2 linked regions of the Variovorax paradoxus genome follow. Each later gene encodes a partner of the first gene's protein in a complex. Links are inferred from orthologs where the notes say so. Each region holds a gene or a part of one and is shown on either strand. Other genes may lie near its edges.

What was found. The genes of interacting proteins can lie anywhere in the genome.
Region 2: the proteins of QFZ47_RS26235 (region 1) and holA are in contact, whole or in part, in a cryo-EM structure (PDB 8GIZ), measured with the Escherichia coli proteins. The link is inferred for Variovorax paradoxus from one-to-one orthologs.

Annotation. Positions count from the first base shown.
Region 1 is NZ_JAUSXL010000002.1:4,770,879-4,778,569, forward strand. The notes cover bases 1,785-4,784. They hold QFZ47_RS26235 (DNA polymerase III delta subunit-related protein), read right to left. Parts: upstream 3,795-4,784; coding sequence 2,775-3,794; downstream 1,785-2,774. Other genes in these bases: QFZ47_RS26225 (TatD family hydrolase), read right to left, coding at 1,785-2,277; QFZ47_RS26230 (PilZ domain-containing protein), read right to left, coding at 2,398-2,778; tmk (dTMP kinase), read right to left, coding at 3,791-4,450; mltG (endolytic transglycosylase MltG), read right to left, coding at 4,447-4,784. In the rest of the region: QFZ47_RS26215 (DUF2726 domain-containing protein), read right to left, coding at 185-670; QFZ47_RS26220 (ankyrin repeat domain-containing protein), read right to left, coding at 794-1,471; more of QFZ47_RS26225, read right to left, coding at 1,468-1,784; more of mltG, read right to left, coding at 4,785-5,469; CAF17-like 4Fe-4S cluster assembly/insertion protein YgfZ, read left to right, coding at 5,592-6,518; QFZ47_RS26255 (hypothetical protein), read left to right, coding at 6,646-7,578; QFZ47_RS26260 (YbgC/FadM family acyl-CoA thioesterase), read right to left, coding at 7,598-7,691. UniProt on the Escherichia coli protein: Part of the beta sliding clamp loading complex, which hydrolyzes ATP to load the beta clamp onto primed DNA to form the DNA replication pre-initiation complex.
Region 2 is NZ_JAUSXL010000002.1:2,367,239-2,372,745, forward strand. Bases 2,575-5,404 are described here. They hold holA (DNA polymerase III subunit delta), read left to right. Parts: upstream 2,575-3,363; coding sequence 3,364-4,446; downstream 4,447-5,404. Other genes in these bases: leuS (leucine--tRNA ligase), read left to right, coding at 2,575-2,796; QFZ47_RS14870 (LPS-assembly lipoprotein LptE), read left to right, coding at 2,812-3,333; QFZ47_RS14880 (glutamate-5-semialdehyde dehydrogenase), read left to right, coding at 4,497-5,404. Outside these bases: QFZ47_RS14860 (Bug family tripartite tricarboxylate transporter substrate binding protein), read right to left, coding at 1-6; more of leuS, read left to right, coding at 166-2,574; more of QFZ47_RS14880, read left to right, coding at 5,405-5,507. UniProt on the Escherichia coli protein: Part of the beta sliding clamp loading complex, which hydrolyzes ATP to load the beta clamp onto primed DNA to form the DNA replication pre-initiation complex.

The sequences.
Region 1 (7,691 bases):
CGACGGGTCTGTCGGACGACTGCCAATGCGACAAGGACTTATTGGGGCAACTGCAAGAAGCAGTGGGCGCGGGCGACAGGTCCTGGAGGGGGGACTTGTTGTTTATGTCATTTAACATAATGCACATTGTGTTCCTTTCAGGAATACCCAATGAGGCCCGATCCCTGGCAAACCAAGCCCGCCCTCAGGACCCCATCGGACTCACCGATGCCAGCGTTGGATCGAAGTCCGCCTCCACGCGGCCCACGTCCGGCAACCTCGGGTATCGCAGCACGCGGTAGCCGGCCTCCACCAGCAGCGCATCGCGGTCCAAGTCGCGCTGCGACTTGCCCTTGTTGCTCTTGTCGCCGCCGAATGCGACCACGGCCACGACCTTGAACGAGCGGTCGCACACGACGAAGTCGGCGATCTTCCGGCTGAACGAGCTTCGCGCTGCGCGCGTGCGGGCCGTGAGCAATGCACCGAAGCTGACCTGCGGCAGCACCACGAGATCCGGCAGGGTCTGCACGAGCCGGTTGTACATGGCCTGCTCGCGCGCCGTGAGCGGCGGGCGCGCCTTGGGCTTGTCGACGAAGCCGCTGCTGTTTTGCGCCGACCTGTTTCTGGCGATTGCTGCGAACCCAAGCAGTCCGACGGCCAGCAAAAAGACCATGAATAGAAACGTATTCATCTCTGCTTCTCCTTCTGCGCAGAGTCTCGCACGATGCGCAGGCGCCCTCTTTCTGGCGTTTTCCCGGGCCTGCCGATGCGGCGAATCCGGCCCTTCAATGCGATGCGAAGGAACCCGCCGGCGTCACCATTTGCCATCCTTCGGGATCGCCTTCGGGGCAGCCTTGGTGTCGGCCGCCGCCGCGATCAACTGCGCGGCTTCCGGGCGGTTGGCCTTGGTCGCGAAGTCGACGGCCGTCATGCCGAGCTGGTTCTTCATCGTGGTGTCCGCGCCTTCGGCCAGCAAAAGCTTCACGGCCTCGGTCGAGCCGTACATCGCGGCCATCATGAGCGGCGTGGTGCCGTTGGGCGATTGCGCATCGATAAAGGCGTAGTTGTCGAGCAGCACTTTCATGATGCTCAGCTGGCCGCTGCTGGCGGCGTAATGCAGCGGCGTCCAGCCGGTCTTGTTGACGGCGGCGTCGCGCTTGAGCAGCTGGGCGACCAGTTCCTGCTGGCCTTTGATGGCGGCCAGCATCAGCGGGGTTTCGTCCTTGGCGTTGGCCAGGTCGACATCGGTCTGCGGCGATTCGAGCAGCACCTGTGCGACCTTGGGCGATGGTTCGCGCAAGGCGATGATCAGGCCGGTCTGGCCGTGCTCATCGCGCGTGTTGGGGTCGAAGCCGCGGTTCAGCAGGGTGCGCACGCCGCTGGCATTGTCGCCGCGCACAGCCCGGAAGAAGTCTTCGAACGAACCGGCATGCGCGATAAAAGTTGCTGCTACGACAATAAGATACAGAAACTTCTTAATGCATTTCTTCATTTGGTTTTTATCGCGTTGAACAGCGTTTCAAAATTGTCGCTCGTGGCTCGCGCAATCTCTTCGAGCGGCAGCCCGCGCAGTTCGGCGATCTGCCTGGCGACGTACGGCACGTACGACGGATTGTTGGTCTTGCCGCGGTACGGCACGGGTGCCAGATAGGGGCTGTCGGTTTCGATCAGCATGCGGTCGAGCGGCACGAAGGCCGCCACGTCGCGCAGGTCCTGCGCCTTCTTGAAGGTCAGGATGCCGGAAAAGGAAATATAGAAGCCCAGGTCGAGCGCCGCTCGGGCCACTTCGGCGGTTTCGGTGAAGCAATGGAACACGCCGCCCGCAGCGTTGCCGGAGCCGTCCTCGCCCTCCTCCTTGAGTATCGCCAGCGTGTCGGCCGAGGCTTCGCGCGTGTGGATGATCAGGGGCATGCGGGTTTGCTGCGCGGCGCGGATGTGCACGCGGAAGCGGTCGCGCTGCCATTCCATGTCGGCAATGCTGCGCCCGCCCTTGCGTTCTTCCATCTGGTAGTAGTCGAGCCCGGTTTCGCCGATGGCCACCACGCGGGGCAAGGCCGCGCGGCGCACCAGGTCGTCCACCGTGGGTTCGGCGATGTCCTCGTTGTCGGGATGCACGCCGACGCTGGCCCAGAAGTTGTCGTAGCGCGCGGCCAGCGCCTGCACATCGTCGAACTCCTCGAGCTTGGTGCAGATGCACAAGGCCCGATCGACCTGCGCCTCGGCCATGGCGGCGCGGATTTGCGGCATCTGGTCCGCGAATTCAGGGAAAGTGAGGTGGCAGTGGGAATCGGTGAACATGGCGCTGATTGTCTGGCTTATGCCAGGGACACCGAGGAACCGGCTTTGCCGGGCCTCTGGTGTCGCCCCCGGTAGGGGGTGGGCGTAGCGACACGAAGTGCGCGCAGCCTGGGGGCGAGCCTAGATAGTCTGTGTCGGGCGGTCGGAGGCCATCGAACCGCCGAGCGCCGCTTCGATGCGGGCCTTGAGCTGGCGCGATTTTTCGTCCGACGGAAAACGGATGCCCACGCCCGGTGCCCGGTTGCCCGCGGCGCGCTGCGGCGTGATCCATGCGACCTTGCCAGCCACCGGGTAGCGCTGCGGGTCTTCGGGGAGCGTCAGCAGCACGTAGACATCGTCGCCCAGGCGGTATTCGCGCGAGGTCGGAATGAAGATGCCGCCTTCGGCAAAGAGCGGAATGTAGGCGGCATAGAGCGCGCCCTTTTCCTTGATGGCGAGCTGGATCACGCTCGGCCGTTGAGGCGCCGGGGCGGCGGGTGCGGATGCGGCTGGTTGGTTCATGGGCGGCGAGCAGCAGAGTTTAGGGTGGTTCGCGCTTCGCTCACAAGCGCTTCCAGCATCAGGCCCGGGTTGTAGGGATGTTCGGCGGTTCGGGCCGCGTTCGCGAGCGACTTCGACCAGCGCGCCAGCGCCAGGTGCGAAGGCACGGCGGGCGGCAGGTCGGCGGCCTCGAAGAAACGCGGCGCGGCGCCGTTGCCAACGGCCATCAGGTCGTGGCAGAGCTTCTGCAGCGAGCCGATGGCCTGCGATGGCGACTGGTCCGCAAGGGCGGCCACGTCGCCGCGCGAAACGGCCTTGGGCAGCAGCGACCAGGCCTTGGGCGACTGGCCGGAGCGCGCGAGCCGCAAGGCATCGCTGGGCCGCCCGCCGGCGGCGCGCAGCAATGCGGTGGCATCTGCGGCGGGCACGTCCTGCGCGGCCAGCCAGGCTTCGGCTTCGGCCGTCCCGGGCCAGGGCAGCGTGAAGCCCAGGCAGCGGCTGCGGATGGTCGGCAGCAATTGCCAGGCCGCCTCGCTGGCCAGCACAAAGCGGACATCGCCGACCGGCTCCTCGAGCGTCTTGAGCAGCGCATTGGCGGTGATGGTGTTCATGCGCTCGGCCGGATACACCAGCACCACCTTGCCGCGGCCGCGGGCGCTGGTGCGCTGGGCAAAGCCGACCGCATCGCGCATGGCCTCGACGCGGATCTCGCGGCTGGGTTTGCGCTTCTTGTCGTCGATGTCGGCCTGCGCCTTTTCGTCGAGCGGCCAGCCCAGTTCCTGCATGGCGACCTCGGGCATCAGCACGCAAAGGTCGGCGTGGGTCCGCACCTCGATGGCATGGCAGCTCGGGCAATGGCCGCAGGCGGTGCCGCCCTCCTCCTTGGGCTGTTCGCACAGCCAGGCGGCGGCAAGCGCCAGCGCGAGTTCGTATTGGCCCAGGCCCGAGGGCCCCTGCAGCAGCCAGGCATGGCCGCGCTGGCGCAGGAGCTCCGCGAGCGGCCGATGCAGCCAGGGCGAAAGCGCCGGCGTGCTCATCGTGCCGCTCCGCTTGCGGGTGCCAGCGCGCCGCGTGCGACAAGCGCCGTCTCGACCTGCTGCCAGACCTGGTCGCGCGTCTGGCTGGCGTCGATGCGCACGAAACGCCGCGCATCGGCCGCCGCGCGAGCCGCGTAGCCCGCCGCGACGCGCCGGAAGAATTCGACCGGCTGGGACTCGAACTTGTCGGGCAGGCGGGCTCCCGCCAGGCGCTGGGCGGCGATCTCGGGCGCCAGGTCGAACCAGAGCGTGACGTGAGGCTGAAGCAGCCCTGCCGCTCCCCTGCCCCCCTGCACCCATTGCTCCAGCGTCGACAGCACCTGCGTATCGAAATCGCGGCCCGCGCCCTGGTAGGCAAAGGTGGCGTCGGTGAAACGGTCGCACAGCACCACGTCGCCGCGTGCCAGCGCCGGCTCTATCACCCGCACCACGTGGTCCCGCCGCGCCGCGAACACCAGGAGCGATTCGGTCAGCGGGTCCATCGGCTGCTCGAGGATCAGCACGCGCAGGGTTTCGGCCAGCGGTGTGCCGCCGGGCTCGCGCGTGCGCACGACCGTGCGGCCGCGGGCCTTGAAAAGCGCCTCCATGGCGTCGAGATGGCTCGACTTGCCGGCGCCATCGATGCCCTCGAGCGTCAGAAACAGGCCCTCACTCATTGCGCAACTTTCGGTTTGGGTTCGCCGCCGCCGCGCTGGTAGCGGTTGACCGCGCGGTTGTGGTCGTCGAGCGAACTGCTGAACTGGCTGGTGCCGTCGCCGCGCGAAACGAAGTACAGCGACTTGCTTTGCGCCGGCTGCACCGCCGCCAGCAGCGCCGCCTTGCCCGGCATGGCGATGGGCGTGGGCGGCAGGCCGCCGCGCGTGTAGGTGTTCCAGGGGGTGTCGGCCAGCAGGTCTTTCTTGCGAAGGTTGCCGTCGAACGCGGTGCCCAGGCCGTAGATCACGGTCGGGTCGGTTTGCAGCGGCATGCCGGCGCGCAGCCGGTTGACGAAAACGGCGGCGATCTCGGAGCGGTCCTTGGCTTTTCCTGTCTCCTTTTCGACAATGCTGGCCAGGATAAGCGCCTGATCCGCCGATTGGATCGGCAAATCGGCCGCCCTGGCGGCCCACGCGGCTTCGAGCTTCTTGTCCATGGCCCGCATGGCACGCTGCAGCAGCGCGACGTCGGTCGAGCCCTTCGAGTAGGTGTAGGTGTCGGGGAAGAAGCGGCCTTCGGGATGCACGCCGGGCCGGCCCAGTTTGGCCATCAGGGCATCGTCGGGCAGGCCGACGGTCTCGGGCTTGAGTTGGTCGGCCTTGGCGAGCGCGGCGCGCACCTGCCGGATGTTCCAGCCTTCGACCAGCACCAGGCTGCGCGTGGCTTCCTCGCCGCGCACCAGCACGTTGAGCAGCATCTTGGGCGTGATGCCGCGCTCCAGTTCGTAGCTGCCGGCCCGGATCTGGCGGTCCTGGCCCGAGATGCGGAACCAGAAATAGAGCATCTGTGGCTGCACGTCGGTTCCGGTGTCGGCCACCGCCTGCGCAACGCCGCGCGGCGTGGTGCCGGGTTCCACGGAAAGATCGACGCTGGGCGCGGGCAGCTTGAGCGGCTGATGCACCCACCAGAGGCCGGCCGCGCCGAGGCCGAGCGCAGCCAGGGCGGCGAGCAGAAAAAGCGTGAGGAAGAAGCGGCGCACGGGTCCGATGATTTAGCGGAGAAAGGAAAACGAATCAGGACGAAAAGCCGGTGGCCCGGCGGGAATCGGGGCGGGATTCCCTGCGGACCCGACGGAACGGCTCCGGCCATGATAATTCAGCGATGACTACTGTCGTTCTCAACGGTGTTACCACTCTTACTCACCTGGGCGTGATCCGCGCCGAAGGCGCTGATGCCGCCAGCTTCCTGCATGGCCAGCTCACCCAGGATTTCGCGCTGCTGGGCGCCACCGAGGCCCGCCTGGCCGCGCTTTGCACCGCCAAGGGCCGCGTGATCGCCAGCTTCGTCGGCATCCGGCCGCAGCCCGACCTGGTGCTGCTGGTCTGCAGCCGCGACATCCTGGCCGCCACGCTCAAGCGCCTGTCGATGTACGTGCTGCGCGCCAAGGCAAAGCTCACCGACGCCACCGAGCAGTTCGCGCTCTACGGCCTTGCCGGTACCGCACTGGCAGCCAATGGCCTCGATGCCGCAGCCCTGCCCGGCCAGCGCACGGCCATCGGCGAAGACATCAGTTCGGTGTCGCTCTACCCGGCCGACGGCGTGCCGCGCGCCATGTGGATCGCGCCGACCGGCAGCCCGGTGCCCGCGGGCCCGGCGCTCGACGCGCAGCTCTGGCAATGGAGCGAGGTTCGCAGCGGCATCGTGACCCTGACCGCGCCGGTGGTCGAGGCCTTCGTGCCGCAGATGATCAACTACGAATCCGTGGGCGGCGTGAACTTCAAGAAGGGCTGCTACCCGGGCCAGGAAATCGTGGCGCGCAGCCAGTTCCGCGGCACCTTGAAGCGGCGCACCTACCTCGTGCAGGCCGACGCGCCCGTGAGCGCGGGCCAGGAAGTGTTCGCAGCCGGCGACGCCGAGCAGCCGGTGGGCACGGTGGCACAGGCTGCGCCGGCGCCCGGCGGCGGCTGGGCCGCGCTGATCTCGATCCAGATCTCGGCGCTCGAAACCGGCGGACTGCATGCCGGCGGCCCCGACGGGCCGGCGCTCACGGTCGAGCCGCTGCCGTATCCGCTGCTCGAAGACATCTAGACCAAAGACATGACGCCTGGCGCTGCCGCGAAAGAGTCAGCGCCATTTTTTTTGCGCGCGTTTGACCCTGCCGCCGGTGCTGCTCCGTAGAAGCCGTACCGATCCACTCCTGGCAAGGAAAGACATCATGAAGCGCAGACTGCTTTTCTCGACCGCCCTCGCATGGACCGCGCTGGGCGCCCTCCCGGCTTGCGCCGAAAGCCCCGTGCGGCCACCTTCAACCTACGACCGCATCGGCACGCTGATGCAGCTCAGCGTGCTCGACCGCGCCAGCGGCCGCGAACTGCCGATCTACCGCCACCGCGGCGAATACTGGGTGGCCGGACGGCCAGGCGCGCGCTACGCGATCCGTGCGCGCAATGCGATGGGCGAACGCATCATGGCCGTGATGTCGGTGGACGGCGTCAACATCGTGACCGGCGAAACCGCGGGCGTGCTGCAGAACGGCTATGTGTTTTCCGGCGGCGAGCGCAGCGACATCACGGGCTGGCGCAAGAGCGATTCGCAGATCGCGGCGTTCGAATTCACTTCCATCGGCAATTCGTACGCGAGCCGCACCGGCCGGCCGGACGACGTGGGCGTGATCGGTGTCGCGATGTTCCGCGAGCGCGTGCCCGTGCCGCCTCCTGCACCGCCCATCGCATTTCCGCGCCGCGACGGCAGCACCCGCGAGATGGAGCGCCGCAGTGAGGCGCCGTCCGCCGTGGCCGAAGCCGCACCGGCCGAATCTGCCGCGCAAGCCCGCTCCGCCGACAGCGCCTTGGGCGCCGAAGCGGCCGGATCCGCGAAAGGCGGCCTGGCCCGGCCATCGCCCACCAGCCCGAGCCTGGGCACCGCCCATGGCCGGCGCGAAACCTCGCACGTAGTCCACACCAACTTCGAGCGCGCGCAGTCCACGCCCGACGAGGTGGTGCGCATCCGCTACGACAGCCGCGAGAACCTCGTCGCCGCGGGCGTGATTCCGGTGCCGCCTCCCCCGCGCTGGCCGCGCCCCGAAGGCCCGTCCGCCTTTCCGGGTTCGGAGATGGGCTACGTGCCCGATCCGCCGGCGCGCTACTGAACCCCGTCGAGCGCCGCGATCAGGCCAGCGCGCGCCGCATCTCGATGTGCGGGATGCCGGCTTCCTCGAAAGGCTCGCCGTGCACGGCGTAGCCCAGCCGCGCATAGAAGCGC
Region 2 (5,507 bases), 2.4 Mb from region 1 along the record:
TTTCATGGCATTCCAGGCGGTGCGAAAAACCTGCCGAAGGGCGGGCGTTACCTGCACAACACGCAGGTTACGTGCCTCAAGTCTAGAGTCTGCCGGCCGGGCGCCCGCCCGGACGCGATAATCCGCGTTCCCCGGCCGTCCCGTGCCGGGTCTTGCCGAACCGCCATGAACCCCAGCTACAAACCCAGCGACGTCGAGTCCGCTGCCCAGGCGCAATGGAGCGCCGCCGATGCCTACCGCGTCACCGAGGACGCGAGCCGCAAGAAGTATTACGCCTGCTCGATGCTGCCGTACCCCAGCGGCAAGCTGCACATGGGCCATGTGCGCAACTACACCATCAACGACATGCTCACGCGGTACCTGCGCATGAGCGGCTACAACGTGCTGATGCCCATGGGCTGGGACGCCTTCGGCCTGCCGGCCGAGAACGCGGCGCTCAAGAACGGCGTGCCGCCCGCCAAGTGGACCTACGAGAACATCGACTACATGCGCGGCCAGCTTCAGGCCATGGGCCTGGCGATCGACTGGAGCCGCGAGATCGCCACCTGCGATCCCAGCTACTACAAGTGGAACCAGTGGCTGTTCCTGAAGATGCTCGAAAAGGGCATTGCCTACCGCAAGACCCAGGTCGTCAACTGGGACCCGGTCGACCAGACCGTGCTGGCCAACGAGCAGGTGATCGATGGCAAGGGCTGGCGCACCGGCGCCACGGTCGAACGCCGCGAGATCCCGGGCTACTACCTGAAGATCAGCGACTACGCCGAAGAACTGCTCGAGCACACCCAGCACAAGCTGCCCGGTTGGCCCGAGCGCGTCAAGCTGATGCAGGAGAACTGGATCGGCAAGAGCGAGGGCGTGCGCTTCGCCTTCACGCACGACATCCACGACGCGAGCGGCCAGCTGATCCAGGACGGCCGCATGTATGTGTTCACCACGCGCGCCGACACCATCATGGGCGTCACCTTCTGCGCCGTGGCGCCCGAGCATCCGCTGGCCGCGCACGCCGCCACGCTCGACCCCAAGGTCGCGGCCTTCATCGAGGAATGCAAGGCCGGCGGCACCACCGAGGCCGAGCTCGCCACGCAGGAGAAGAAGGGCGTGCCCACGGGCCTGACCGTGACGCACCCGATCACCGACGAGCAGGTGCCGGTGTGGGTCGGCAACTACGTGCTCATCAACTACGGCGACGGCGCCGTGATGGGCGTGCCCGCGCACGACGAGCGCGACTTCGCCTTCGCCAACAAGTACGGCATCGAGATCATCCAGGTGGTGCTGGTCGACGACGAGCCGCACTTCGACTATCACAAGTGGCAGGACTGGTACGCCGACAAGCAGCGCGGCGTGACCATCAACTCCGACAACTTCAGCGGCATGACCTACAAGGAGGCCGTGGCCGCCGTGGCGCATGCGCTCGGCCAGAAAGGCTTGGGCGAGCTGCAGACCACCTGGCGCCTGCGCGACTGGGGCGTGAGCCGCCAGCGCTACTGGGGCACGCCGATCCCGATCATCCATTGCGACGAGCACGGCGCGATGCCGGTCCCCGAGAAGGACCTGCCCGTGGTGCTGCCGACCGATTGCGTGCCCGACGGTTCCGGCAATCCGCTCGCCAAGCACGAAGGCTTCCATGCCGGCGTCGTCTGCCCGGTCTGCGGCAAGCCCGCGCGGCGCGAGACCGACACCATGGACACCTTCGTCGACAGCTCGTGGTACTTCATGCGCTACTGCGATCCGAAGAACGACCAGGCCATGGTGGCCGAGGGCGCCGACTACTGGATGCCGATGGACCAGTACATCGGCGGCATCGAGCATGCGATTCTTCACCTGCTGTACGCGCGCTTCTGGACCAAGGTCATGCGCGACCTGGGTCTGGTGAAGGTCGACGAGCCCTTCAGCAAGCTGCTCACGCAGGGCATGGTGCTCAACCACATCTACTACCACCGCGACGAGCGGGGCGGCAAGAACTACCACCCGCCGCTGGAGGTCACGCCCACGCTCGACGCGCAGGGCCGCATCGTCGGCGGCACCACCGCGGACGGCACCAAGGTCGAATACGGCGGCGTCGGCAAGATGGGCAAGAGCGAACGCAACGGCGTCGACCCGCAGGACCTGATCGAGAAGTACGGCGCCGACACCGCGCGCCTCTACACCATGTTCACCGCGCCGCCCGAAGCCACGCTCGAGTGGAACGACGCGGCCGTCGAAGGCAGCTACCGCTTCCTGCGCCGGGTCTGGAATTTCGGCGTCGCGCAGGCCGACGTGCAGCCGGCGGCGATCGCCGGGCAGGCCTTCGGCAAGGCCGCGCAGGCGCTGCGCCGCGAGGTGCATACCGTGCTGCGCCAGGTCGACTACGACTACCAGCGCATGCAATACAACACGGTGGTGTCGGGCGCAATGAAGCTGCTCAATGCGCTCGAAGGCTTCAAGCCTGACGGCAGCGCCGGCGACACGGCCGCGCTGCGCGAAGGCTTCGGCATCCTGCTGCGCTGCCTGTATCCGGCCACGCCGCACATCACGCACCAGCTCTGGCAGCAGCTCGGCTACGACAAGGAGCTGGGCGATCTGCTCGACGCGCCCTGGCCGGTGGTCGATGTAGGCGCGCTCGAGCAGGACGAGATCGAGCTCATGCTCCAGGTCAACGGCAAGCTGCGCGGCGCGCTGCGCGTGCCGGCCGGCGCCTCCAAGGCCGAGATCGAAGCGCTCGCGCTTTCCTGCGACGACTTCGTCAAGTTCGCCGAAGGCGCGCCGGCCAAGCGCGTCATCGTGGTTCCCGGCCGGCTGGTCAACGTGGTCATCTGAACGAACGACAGAAGCATGAACAATCGCAACGCCCCGCTGCCGCGCCGCGGCTTTCTCCTGGGTCTTGCCGCGGCGGGCGCCAGCCTGGGCCTGGCCGGCTGCGGATTCGAACTGCGCAAGGCGCCGGTGTTCGCGTTCAAGACGCTGTCGGTGTCGGGCAATTCGGAACTGATCAACCGGCTGCGGCGCGAAATGCGGGCCGCCGGCACGGTCACGCTGGTGCCGCCCGAGCAGGCCCAGACCGCCGACGCGATCCTCGAGATCCTCGGCGAGAACCGCGACCGCATCGTGATCTCGACCAATTCGGCGGGCCTGCTGCGCGAGCTGCAGCTGCAGCTGCGCGTTCGCTTCAGCCTGCGCACGCCGGGCGGCAAGATGCTGCTGGCGCCCACCGAGGTGTCGCAGACGCGCGACCTGAGCTTCAACGAAACCAACGCGCTCGCCAAGGAAGGCGAGGCCGAGCTGCTCTACCGCGACATGCAGGCCGACATCGCGCAGCAGCTGATGCGCCGCCTCGCGGCCGTCAAGGAACTCTAGGCTCGAGCCCACGCCGGCCGCTTTCCATCCATGCAACTTGCCAGCGCCCAACTGGGCTCCCATCTGCAGAAGGGGCTGAAGCCTCTCTACACGATCCACGGCGACGAGCCGCTGCTCGCGCAGGAGGCGGCGGACGCCATCCGCGCCGCGGCGCGCCTGCAAGGCTATACGGAGCGCAGCTCGTACACCGCGGCCGGCGCGCACTTCGACTGGAGCGCGGTGCTTGCGGCGGGCGGCTCGCTCTCGCTGTTTGCCGACAAGCAGATCGTCGAGATCCGCATTCCCTCGGGCAAGCCCGGCAAGGACGGCAGCACGGCGCTGCAGCAGCTGGCCGAGGGCGCGCCCGGCAACGACAGCACGCTCACGCTGGTGATGCTGCCGCGGCTGGACAAGGCCACGCGCACCGGCGCCTGGTTCTCGGCGCTCGAGAACAACGGCGTGAGCCTGCAGGTCGATCCGATCGAACGCGCCGCGCTGCCGCAGTGGATTGCGCAGCGCCTCGGGCTCCAGGGCCAGCGCGTGATGCCCGGCGACGAAGGCCAGCGCACGCTGCAGTTCTTTGCCGACCGCGTCGAAGGCAACCTGCTCGCCGCGCATCAGGAAATCCAGAAGCTCGCCCTGCTGCATCCGGCGGGCGAGCTGAGCTGGGAGCAGGTCGAAGGCGCCGTCAACAACGTGGCGCGCTACGACGTCTTCAAGCTCTCCGAGGCCGTGCTGGCCGGCAACCCGCAGCGCGTGGCGCGCATGCTCGACGGCCTGCAGGCCGAGGGCGAGGCCGAGGTGCTGGTGCACTACACGATCGCCGAGGACATTCGCGCCCTCAAGCGCGTGAAGGACGCCATGGCCGCGGGCCGGCCGCTGCCCATGGCGCTGCGCGAGAACCGCATCTGGGGCCCGCGCGAGCGCGCCTTCGAACGCGTGCTGCCCCGGCTCGACGACCGCATGCTGGCCCGGCTGCTGCGCGCGGCCCATGTGGTGGACGGCATCTGCAAGGGCCTGAAGCAGCCCGACTGGCCCGCCAGCAGTTGGCAGGCCCTGCAGCGCCTGGCGCTGATGCTGTGCCGCGCCTGCAGCAGCGCTGCGCTTGCTCCCTCTCCCTCCGGGAGAGGGTAGGGGTGAGGGCGCAAAGCCCGGGGTTGATCCAAATGCAGGAAAATGCCGGCATGAACGCGTTCAACGTCAGCGAGCACATGCAGACCCTCGGCCTGCAGGCAAAAACCGCCGCATTCCTCATGGCCCGTGCGGATGCAGCTACCAAAAACAGAGCATTGAAGGCGCTGGCCAAGCGCCTGCGCGAAGCCGGCCCTGGCTTGGCCGAGGCCAACCAGAAGGATCTGGCGCGCGCCACGGCCGCCGGGCTTTCGGCGCCGATGGTCGACCGCCTCAAGCTCACGCCCAAGGTCATCGAGACCGTGGCCCTGGGCTGCGAGCAACTCGCCGGCATGGCCGACGTGATCGGCGAGATCATCGGCATGAAGCAGCAGCCCAGCGGCATCCGCGTGGGCCAGATGCGCGTGCCGATCGGCGTCTTCGGCATGATCTACGAGAGCCGCCCCAACGTGACCATCGAGGCCGCGAGCCTGGCCATCAAGAGCGGCAACGCCGCGATCCTGCGCGGCGGCTCGGAGGCGATCGAGTCGAACAAGGCGCTGGCGCTGCTGGTGTCCGGCGCGCTGGCCGAGGCCGGCCTGCCGGTCGATGCGGTGCAGCTGGTGCAGACCACCGACCGCGAAGCCGTGGGCCAGCTCATCGCGATGCCCGAGTTCGTGGACGTGATCATCCCGCGCGGCGGCAAGGGCCTGATCGAGCGCATCAGCCGCGATGCCAAGGTGCCGGTCATCAAGCACCTGGACGGCAACTGCCACGTCTATGTGGACGACACGGCCGAGTTCGAAATGGCGCTGCGCATCGTCGACAACGCCAAGACGCAGAAATACAGCCCCTGCAATGCGGCCGAAGGCCTGCTGGTGTCGGCCGCGGTGGCGGAAGACTTCCTGCCCCGCATCGCCGCGATCTTCGCGGCCAAGGGCGTGGAAATGCGCTGCGACCCGGCGGCGGCCCGGATCCTGCGCGCGGATGAAACCCTCGGTTCCGGCGCAAGGGTCGTCGATGCGGTCGAGTCCGACTGGTCCGAGGAATACCTTGCCGCCGTGATCAGCATCAAGGTGGTCGAA